DNA from 3 places in the Exiguobacterium sp. s160 genome. Region 1 is predicted to be linked to each of the others. Evidence: predicted binding sites of a transcription regulator. Region 1 holds the regulator's gene; each other region holds the start of a gene.
What was found. The regulator Rex, encoded in region 1, represses fermentation and respiration genes when NADH is low (regulators of the CRP and FNR family bind a similar motif). The targets are predictions, from matches to a motif close to TTGTGAAATATTTCACAA.
Positions count from the first base shown of each region.

Region 2: a site for Rex is predicted at 2,149-2,166, ahead of KNO86_RS03505 (L-lactate dehydrogenase). Genes of this name have one in related genera too.
Region 3: a site for Rex is predicted at 1,517-1,534, ahead of KNO86_RS10040 (DoxX family membrane protein). Genes of this name have one in related genera too.

Region 1 covers NZ_JACSKK010000009.1:74,109-77,391, reverse strand. The annotation lists gene KNO86_RS13375 (ABC-F family ATP-binding cassette domain-containing protein) at 1-1,002, opposite strand, end outside; gene KNO86_RS13370 (redox-sensing transcriptional repressor Rex) at 1,153-1,809, shown strand; gene tatA (twin-arginine translocase TatA/TatE family subunit) at 1,809-2,027, shown strand; gene tatC (twin-arginine translocase subunit TatC) at 2,031-2,819, shown strand; gene KNO86_RS13355 (hypothetical protein) at 3,282-3,283, shown strand, end outside.
Region 2 covers NZ_JACSKK010000001.1:665,378-668,660, forward strand. The annotation lists gene KNO86_RS03500 (rhomboid family intramembrane serine protease) at 1-952, opposite strand, end outside; gene KNO86_RS03505 (L-lactate dehydrogenase) at 1,074-2,030, opposite strand; gene KNO86_RS03510 (DUF92 domain-containing protein) at 2,200-2,970, opposite strand; gene KNO86_RS03515 (5-formyltetrahydrofolate cyclo-ligase) at 2,949-3,283, opposite strand, start outside.
Region 3 covers NZ_JACSKK010000004.1:87,658-90,940, forward strand. The annotation lists gene KNO86_RS10025 (glycoside hydrolase family 55 protein) at 1-400, opposite strand, end outside; gene KNO86_RS10030 (cold-shock protein) at 662-862, shown strand; gene KNO86_RS10035 (pyridoxamine 5'-phosphate oxidase family protein) at 981-1,394, shown strand; gene KNO86_RS10040 (DoxX family membrane protein) at 1,573-2,079, shown strand; gene KNO86_RS10045 (DUF3817 domain-containing protein) at 2,160-2,456, shown strand; gene KNO86_RS10050 (MFS transporter) at 2,478-3,283, opposite strand, start outside.

The sequences.
Region 1 (3,283 bases):
ACTCGCGCTCAATACATCGTTCCCGCTCTGTCGTTTGATGGAGAACGAGAGGACAGCACTGCGTTCGTCACCGTCCGGAGCATCGAGACGGTCGACTTTCTCCAGACGCTTCCGTACGCTTTGCGCCCGTTTCGTCGTCGTCGCTCGGGCGATGTTTCGCTGAATGAAGTCCTGCATTTTGGCAATCTCTTCTTGCTGCGACTCAAACTGCTTCTTCTCTTGTTCGTAGAGAGCGGCCTTCTGTTCGAGATACTTCGTGTAGTTCCCGACGAAGCGGCGGCTCCGATGACGCGATAACTCATAGACGACCGAGACGACGCGGTCGAGGAAGTAGCGGTCGTGGGAGACGATGAGGACGGCACCTTTATAGCCGCTCAAGTACTTCTCAAGCCAGGCGAGCGTCTCGATGTCCAAATGGTTCGTCGGCTCGTCCAAGATGAGCAGGTCAGGACTTTGAAGGAGCATCTTCGCCAAGGCGAGACGCGTCCGTTGTCCACCAGAGAGCGTGTCGATCCGACGCTCGAAGTCGTCCGGATAGAAGCGCATCCCGTGAAGGACCGAGCGGATCGTCGCTTCATACTGGTAACCGCCGCGCTCTTTAAACGTGTGCTGCTCTTCATCGTAAGAGGAGAGGAGACGTTCGTAAGCCGCAGCGTCATTTAGGATTCGTTTGGAGCCCATGTCAGCTTCCATGCGACGGAGCGTCTTCTCTTGCTCAATCAAGTCCGTGAAAACGGTGAGCATCTCGTTCCAGATCGTCTCGTCGGATTCGAGCCCTGAGTCTTGGGCGAGATAGCCGATGGTGACGTCTTTTGGCTTCATGATGTCCCCGGAGTCATAGTTGTATTCCCCGGCGATGACTTTCAAAAGCGTTGACTTCCCAGCCCCGTTTCGGCCGACGAGGGCGACGCGTTCGCCTTCTTGGATTTCGAGTTTGACGTTTTCTAAAATCGGCTCGACGCCGAAGGATTTGGATAAGTTATTGACTTGCAGTAGGATCAAGTGAAAAAACCCCTTTCTCTCTATTTAGTATACTGTATTTTTCAGCGATTTTAGGTATATTCGTTGAGTGGTCATGTGAATTCGTTTACAATCAAGGTGTATGAAATTCAGATTCGTTTGTAACGTGTCGTAAAAAGGAGGCTCTTTCCGTTGAGTCAAAACGAACCAAAGATTCCACAAGCGACAGCCAAACGGTTGCCACTATACTATCGATTTATTCAAAGCCTGCACGCGTCAGGTAAACAACGTGTCTCTTCAGCAGAACTGAGTGAGGCGGTCAAGGTCGATTCGGCTACGATTCGCCGTGATTTCTCGTACTTCGGTGCGCTCGGTAAAAAGGGATATGGCTATAACGTGCAGTATCTGTTAGACTTTTTCCGAAAGACACTGAATCAGGACGAGATTACGAATGTCGCCTTGGTCGGGGTCGGTCACCTTGGGACGGCATTCGTCAACTATAACTTCCTTAAAAACAATAACACACATATCGTCGTCGGGTTCGACGCAGACGAGACAAAAGTCGGCACGACGATGTCAGGCGTCCCAATTCATCACGTCGATGAGATGGAACAGATTATGAAGCAAAACAAGATTGACGTCGCCATTTTGACGGTACCTTCTGCCTATGCGCAGTCCGTCGCAGACGACTTGGTCCGTTTCGGCATCAAGGGCATCTTGAACTTCACACCGGCACGACTCACCGTACCGGACACGGTTCGCGTCCATCACATCGATTTGTCGATTGAGCTGCAGTCACTCATTTACTTTATGCAACACTATCCAACCGCTGAGGGGGTCCATCAATAATGGAATTACTAGCATCATCACTCGTCGTCGGGATTCCGGGTGGGGCGAGTCTATTCATCATCGCCATCATCGCGCTCATCATCTTCGGACCGAAGAAATTACCGGAGTTTGGTCGCGCGGCCGGACAAACGCTTCGTGAGTTCAAAAATGCAACGAACGGCATGATGAACGAGCACGACGAGAACGACAAGAAAGCTATCGAAAAGAAAGAGCAGTAAGCCATGAATCATCAACCTGATCAAGAGCGGGAACTCACCGATCACTTGACAGAGCTGCGGAGACGACTGATGCTATCTGCATTTGTCGTCTTTGCCTTCTTTTTGATGGCTTTGCCGAGTGTCAAATATGTACTCGCGTACTTGCAAGAAGATCTCGTCGAACGCGGGCTCGAACTGAACGCCTTTGGGGTCGCGGACCCGCTCATGATTTACTTGAACTTGGCGCTCATCATCGGCCTGATTGCGGCGAGCCCATTCCTACTGTATCAAGTGTGGGCGTTTGTCGCACCCGGTCTGCATCCGAATGAACGAAAAGGTACCCTTGCTTATATCCCAATCATCTTCGGATTGTTCTTGCTCGGCCTTGCGTTCGCCTACTACTGGTTATTCCCGCTCGTCCTCGATATCTCGACGGACCTCGGGCAAGACCTCGGACTCGAACAAATCATCGGGGCGAACAATTACTTCACGTTCTTGTTGCAACTGACGATTCCGTTCGGTCTATTGTTCCAATTGCCAGTCGTGACGATGTTCTTGACCCGAATTGGTGTCGTGACACCATACTTCTTATCGAAGATTCGTAAGTATGCGTACTTCGCGCTATTCGTAGTCGCGGCATTCATCACACCACCGGATTTGACGTCGCACCTTATGGTGTCATTGCCACTCTTCTTCCTATATGAAATCAGTTTATCGATTTCACGCGTCGCCTACAAAGGGGTGTTGCGCCGGGAGAAAGAAGCGATGGTGCAAGAACAGATGGATTTAATGAAACAGATGAATGAGAAATAAGCATCGTTCCGTAAATGGGACGATGCTTTTTTTGTCGTTTCAAGCTGATGTCATGCGATATGAGTAATTGAGATAATTTTCCATTTTATGTGTTACAATAAAATGAGTCGCACAGTGAAGAGGGAGACACGATGATTCGAGAGTACAATGGAGAAGTCCTTGTATTGCTAGGCGCTATGACAACCATCCTACTGTTTTTCTTATTTTTCTCTATAAAATCTCGATTACGACGTCAATCCATCGTCTCGTCGTTGCTACTCGTAACTGGCTATATCTTATTTCTTGTCGGAATGAAAATTGTACGTGGTTGGGATGCACTCGGTTGGCTTGCACTAGGGCTGATCTTGTACCTACTTGGTATGATTCTTCACGTTGGCATTGTCATTTATCAGAAGCTGAAAATAAGACGTTAGGGACAGTTTTGAAAGCGTCTTTCCAATCAAGTTATGGAGGTAAATAAGGAT
Region 2 (3,283 bases), on a different contig from region 1:
CGACACCAGAGACGACGAATCCACCTAGTAAACCACCCGCGTGTGCAAAATGATCCAAGTTCGCACCCAATACGAACGCGAGTCCTACATTTAATCCTAACATAATAAAGAGCGGAGGTCCGAGTGTCTTCATAAAGAGCGAACGATCCCGCAGTCCAAAATAGAGTAAGGCACCGACCAGACCAAATAAGGCTCCTGATGCCCCCGCTGAAACGGATTCACTGAACGCGTACGATGCTGTCGTCGCTAAAATCCCACCGACCACGTAGATGATGAGAAAGCGGAGAGAGCCGTACATTCGTTCAACGAGCGGACCAAGTGACCAGAGCGCAAACATATTGATGGCAAAATGGAACCATCCGATATGCAGAAACATTGGCGTAATCAGCCGCCACCACTCTCCTTCTTCGATGAGCGGGTTCACTTTCGCACCGAATGCGATCAACGTATTCGGATCGAATGTCGAACCGACTGACTCAGCTAGCCACATGACTAAAAACGTGATGAACATCAAGCCGTATACTACTTGCGGTTTGCCGAAGGAGAATCGCTTTTTTAATTCCGCTTTCTTCTTTCGATCCATCGCGACCGCGAGCATTCGAAAGCGATCTTCCTCCATCGTAGGTGTACAAATCGAGCGAGATAATGTCACTCTCGCTGGAATCGGGAACGTCATGGAGTCGACCCGCTCTTCATCAACGAGACGGTCACCATATATGTGAATCGTCAAACGTTTTCGTCCAATACGAGACAGACGAAAGGCGCTTAAGATTGCGTTAATGTCAGTACCGAGATGATTCGCCCATGCTTTTTCAGTTTGAACGTATAAGTCATAGCGATCACCTGCTTTTGTATCAAACAAGATGACTGCACGGGACGGTTCTAATATCCCTTCGATTCGTCCACCGTTCTCGACCGCTTGATAAATGTCTTCCCAGAAGCAAGTCGCCAACAAAATCCCTCCTCTCTCATTCTATTGTAAATCACGTTGTACCTCACTACAAAGTCGAGGTTTGCCTCAAACGTACAAAAAACCCGCAACCTTTACGGCTACGGGCACTCATATATCGCAATTACAAGACAGGTTCCATCGTTTTCATAAGGACGTTCGCAGAATGTTGCATTTTTTGATGTTCTTCTTCTGACAACTCAATCTCAACGACCTCACGCACGCCCTGACGGTTGATGATCGCCGGTACCCCGATATGAATATCGTGTAAATCGTATTCCCCATCAAGATGAGCACCGACTGTCAGCAACGTGTTCTCATTACGAAGGACCGCTTTGACCAAACGGAGTAATCCGAGTCCAATGGCATAGTATGTCGCACCTTTACGTTCGATGATGTGATATGCCGCATCACGTACGTTCACATATATGTCTTCAAGGTCTTGCCAGTTATATTCATCATGCTCTTCAAGCAACTGCTCAACAGACTTTCCATAGATACGAGCATTACTCCAAGCAGCAAACTCGGTGTCACCGTGCTCACCCATAATGTAAGCATGACAGTTACGTGGGTCGACATTAAAATAGTCGCCAAGCATGTAACGTAAACGCGACGTGTCGAGTACAGTACCTGAGCCGAAGACGCGATGTTTAGGGAGTCCTGAATACTTCCATGCCAAATGCGTCATAATGTCGACAGGGTTTGAGGCGATAATGATAATGCCATCAAAACCAGAATCCATAATATCTGAAATCATCGACTTCATGATCTTCGCATTTTTTTCGACAAGGTCAAGACGAGTCTCCCCTGGACGTTGCGGTGCACCTGCGGTAATGACGACGATGTCTGCTACACCACAATCTGCGTAATCCCCTGCCCATACACGCATCGGTGAAGACGCGAACGAGACGCCGTGGTTCAAGTCCATCGCTTCCCCTTCTGCTTTTGCCTTGTTGATGTCGATGATGACGAGTTCTTCACAAAGGCTTGCTGTCGTTAACTGGTACGCAAAGCTCGCTCCAACTGCCCCTGCCCCTACAAGTGCGACGCGCGTTACTTTAGCATGATTTAATGTTTCCATATTGATTCTCCACCCTTCGATCAATCTGTTTCATGTTTTTGTTATCTCTGTTACAACAAGATTGTAACATCATTCACAAACCTTAACTACAGTGGAAACCGTTTTCACTTTGGCGATATTGTGACAACTTTCACATTCAATTGAAACATCTTCATTTTCTGTACTACCCTTATCCGAACACAAAAAAACAAATAGACGCCGCTCCAAGAACGGATAAAAAATTGACTGCATCATTCCCTAGCACACGCCACCCTGACACATATGTTGTAGGAACTTGATGATGAACTTTCTTTTCCGTCAGCTTTCCACAAACCGTACAGCGAAACTTCCGTTGTACCGTCGCCCCAAGCAATGTGTCGATGACGCTCCCACTCAGTCCGATTCCCCAAAGCGCCACTAGTAATGCCATGTTCAATTCGACAAACAGGAGAGAAGAACAGACGATCACGAATGCCCCTACAATCGACATGATCGTTCCAAACGTTGAGACAGCACCGCTCGTTCCCGGCTCAACTTCTCTAAACGTGAACATGAAACGCGGTTTACGTTTTGCGAGGACACCGAATTCAGATCCCCACGTGTCACTCGTCGCTGCCGCAATAGACACGATGTACATATAAAGATAAACGGGATCATCTGTCAGTAAGTAACCGAGGGCACAAAGAATCCCTACCCCACCGTTTGCTAACACTTGAATGGCGTCGCGCGCTCCCGTTTTTTCGACTATGTCATCTACATTTTGTTTATCACGAGATCGATATTTCGATGCAAGAGAAGACGTCGAGAAGAATACACCCAGTAAATAGAGGCCGAACCAACCAAACGATAACCCGATCAATACCCCCGTCACCACTGTCAAGACGGCTCCCGAGATCGTCAAGGAGTGCAACCGATACCCGAGAAAGGCGACGATACAAGTTACAATAAATATGGCGAACATTGAATCATCTCCTTTTCTGTCACAATCCACTGAACAGGTAGATCATGTGGTTCAGTCGGCACTTGATCGACCAATTGAACGGAGTACGCTAATGAAACCGTCTCCCCTTCATATGTACGTAAAAATCGGTCATAGTATCCTCCACCCCAACCGATTCGATATCCTGAACGGTCAAATACCCTTCCCGGCACAAGACAGAGGTCGATGGTTTTCGTTGTTGGCGGGGTCGTCGGCTCCAAAATATTCATGACGCCCGTCTCAAGGTCATCTACCGAATGAATAATATGAAACGTTAACCCCTGCTCCGTTACTT
Region 3 (3,283 bases), on a different contig from region 1:
TATACACACCTGCCGGGACAAAGACGCGGCGATTGGAGCGGAGGGCGAGACGAAAAGCGAGCGTGCAATCCGTTTTTCCATCTCCGACAGCGCCATAGTTCGTTACATCGACGTGTTGTTTCGTCGTCTGCATCAAGTTCAAATATTCAGCATCGAGCCGGCGCATCCATACAGGACGAACCATTCCGTCCATTTGTTCGAGCGGGAGTGACGTTTGAACAGGCGTAATACGTTCTGTCATTGGAATTCGGCAAGGGATGGATTGTTGCTGCTCTGAGTAAGATGTCTCGCGCGTGGCGCGGTGCCATTCGAGTGTTCGCTGGATGAGGTCTTCTTCCGACCAATCAGAATAAGAGGCAATCATCGATGCGATTGATTGCGGGTCCTTTGCATTTTTCATAATAAATCCTCCTAGCATCATCTTCTCTAGCATGTACCCGTTTCACCTCGTTTTTTAGCAATCAGAAGTATTTACTAGACAGAAGCATCTAGTCGTGTTATATTCAATATGTGCTTAATTAAGAATAGCTGGAATCATAATTCACAAGTGCTTGGGATTATTTTTCATTAGATAATCCAGAGGCTTGTATTTTTTTTGGTCAAGTTTTTTCTAGTAAGGCACTACTATAACGCATAGCGTTTATTTCAGGAGGGTTCATTCATGAACACAGGTAAAGTAAAATGGTTTAACTCAGAAAAAGGTTACGGCTTCATCGAAATGGAAGGCGGAGACGACGTATTCGTACACTTCTCAGCAATCCAAGGCGACGGCTTCAAAACACTTGAAGAAGGCCAAGAAGTAACTTTCGAAATCACAGACGGAGCTCGTGGACCACAAGCTTCTAACGTTGAAAAAATCTAATCTTCCTTTCTAAGGAATATGATACCTGCTCGCATCGGCGAGCAGGTTTTTTTTGTGTTTAATCGTGTAGTTTGAGGGAACAGTATACGAGCGACAAATCATGAAGGAGGAATTTGGAATGAGTGCAAAAGAAACAGCTTTGAAGATCCTAGATTCAAGTGATGTAGGGACGATGGCGACCGTATATAAGGTGAAGCCCCATAGTCGATACATGACATTTTTCCATGATGATTTCACGCTCTATACAGCAACCTCGAACGATACAGATAAGGTAGAGGAATTAGAGAAGAATCCATATACGCATATTCTGATTGGTTATGATGGAGATGGAGTGGGAGACACCTACTTAGAAATCTTAGGGAAAGCGACTGTGTCAGACGATGAATCGATGAAAGAAAAAGTGTGGAACGACAAACTCGAGGGCTGGTTTGATGGTCCGGACGATCCGAAATTGGTCATTCTCAAAATCGAACCAGAATCGATGCGTGTGATGAACAAAAAAGGGCAGCCACCTCAAGAAGTAACGTTGTAAACTTCTCAAAGACGCCTCGAGTAGGCGTCTTTTTGCTGGATGTGAATAGAGTGTGACGTACATATGGACGAATCATGAACAAAGCAAAATATATATGTGAAATAGTGAACATAGGTGGTATATTGTGAATGTAATCACATTATTCATTTATTCAACTTCTTGAAAGGGAGGAATCATTATGTTCACGAAATTTTGGCAAAATCATAACATCGCTACGGCAATCTTGACGGTGTTACGTGTATGGCTCGGTTATCATTGGTTAACAGCAGGTTGGGGTAAAATCACAGGTGGCTTTGGAACGGAGGGATTCTTAAACAACGCGGTGACACTCGCGACTGGAGAGCATCCAGCCGTTGCGGGATGGTGGGCTGCATTCTTAGAAAACGTTGCGATTCCGAACGCCGGATTATTCGATGTCCTTATTCCTTATGGTGAATTTTTGGTCGGGTTAGGGTTATTGCTCGGTGCACTCACACGTAGCGCGGCGTTCTTCGGTCTTGTCATGAACATGGCGTTCTTGCTCTCAGGGACGGTCAGTACGAACCCGACGATGTTGATCGTATCTGTATTGATTTTGGTTGCTGGACATAACGCAGGAAAAATCGGAGTCGATGGCTTATTCCTTCGCAACTTCGTCGAAACAAAAGTATTGCATCGTTCACCAAATCGTCAAATAGCCTCGTAACTTTTATGCACTCTCCTGTGACAAACCTCTCATGTTTCGGCTACGATAGATATAGCCTACAGAGATAAAGGAGAACGCATATGACTACGACTCATTTTAAATGGCTTGGCTACACAGAAGGTGTGTCCTTCTTGTTGTTACTGTTCATCGCGATGCCACTGAAATATATGGCGGGTATTCCACTCGCGGTCAGCATCGTCGGCGCAGCGCACGGTTTCTTGTTTGTGGCTTACGTACTTGCGGCCATGTACATGGCGTGGCGCTTCCGTTGGGGCTTCAAAGTGCTGACGCTTGCCGTCATGGCATCCGTCATCCCATTCGGACCATTTTTATTAGAAAAACGGGTACTCCCGTCAACAGAGAAGACATCGAACTGATTCGTTCGATGTCTTTTTTTGTTAGGATACTCGTTCAATTGACTGAGCTGCTGCTCGTTCTGCTTGGATGTCATGGCGAATCCGATATGTGAGCGTGAAGGTACATAGGAGTAGGCCAATCATACATGCAGTGTATAGATGTGCGACTGGTACAAGATCACTCAATACCCCGAATAGAATAAAACCGATTGGCGTGATGCCCATCGCAAGTGACTCGAGTACCCCAATCACGCGACCTAAATAATTTGGATCCGTATTCGTTTGTAGGAGCAATTGAACCGGAATGTTGACACGTACGATAAAGAACCCGCTTAATAAGGCGAACATTGCGAAAAAGAAAATCGACGTGAGGACGTTGAAGTTCAAATATAATGGAATGGCAGGGCCGACAAATAGAACACTGAGTATGGTCAGTGCAGATCGCATGGTCGACAGGCGATGTTTGATTTTGAATAGTGGCAAGGCGTGAAGTAAAGAAGCGATTAAGAATCCAATGGCAACCATGCTTTCAAGTAGTCCAAACTGAAACGGAGACACGCCGACCTCTTGTAAAGCGGCTATCGGGAACAACACTTCTGTCGCGACGAAAAAGAAGTTCAAGAATGCAGCTAGAACGGCGACTGTCCATAAAACTCGTTGCTGTTTCAAATAAGAGAGACCAGACCGTACATCTTCCCAAGTGGATTGTTCGGTTGGAGCAATCTCTTTCTGATGAAATGTGAGTCGAGAAGCAAGCAAGGCGGCAATCATGAAGAATAGGGCTGAACTGAATAAAAAAGCTGAAATCGGTATGAGTTTAAACAGTGCTCCGGCAAGAAGCGGAGTGC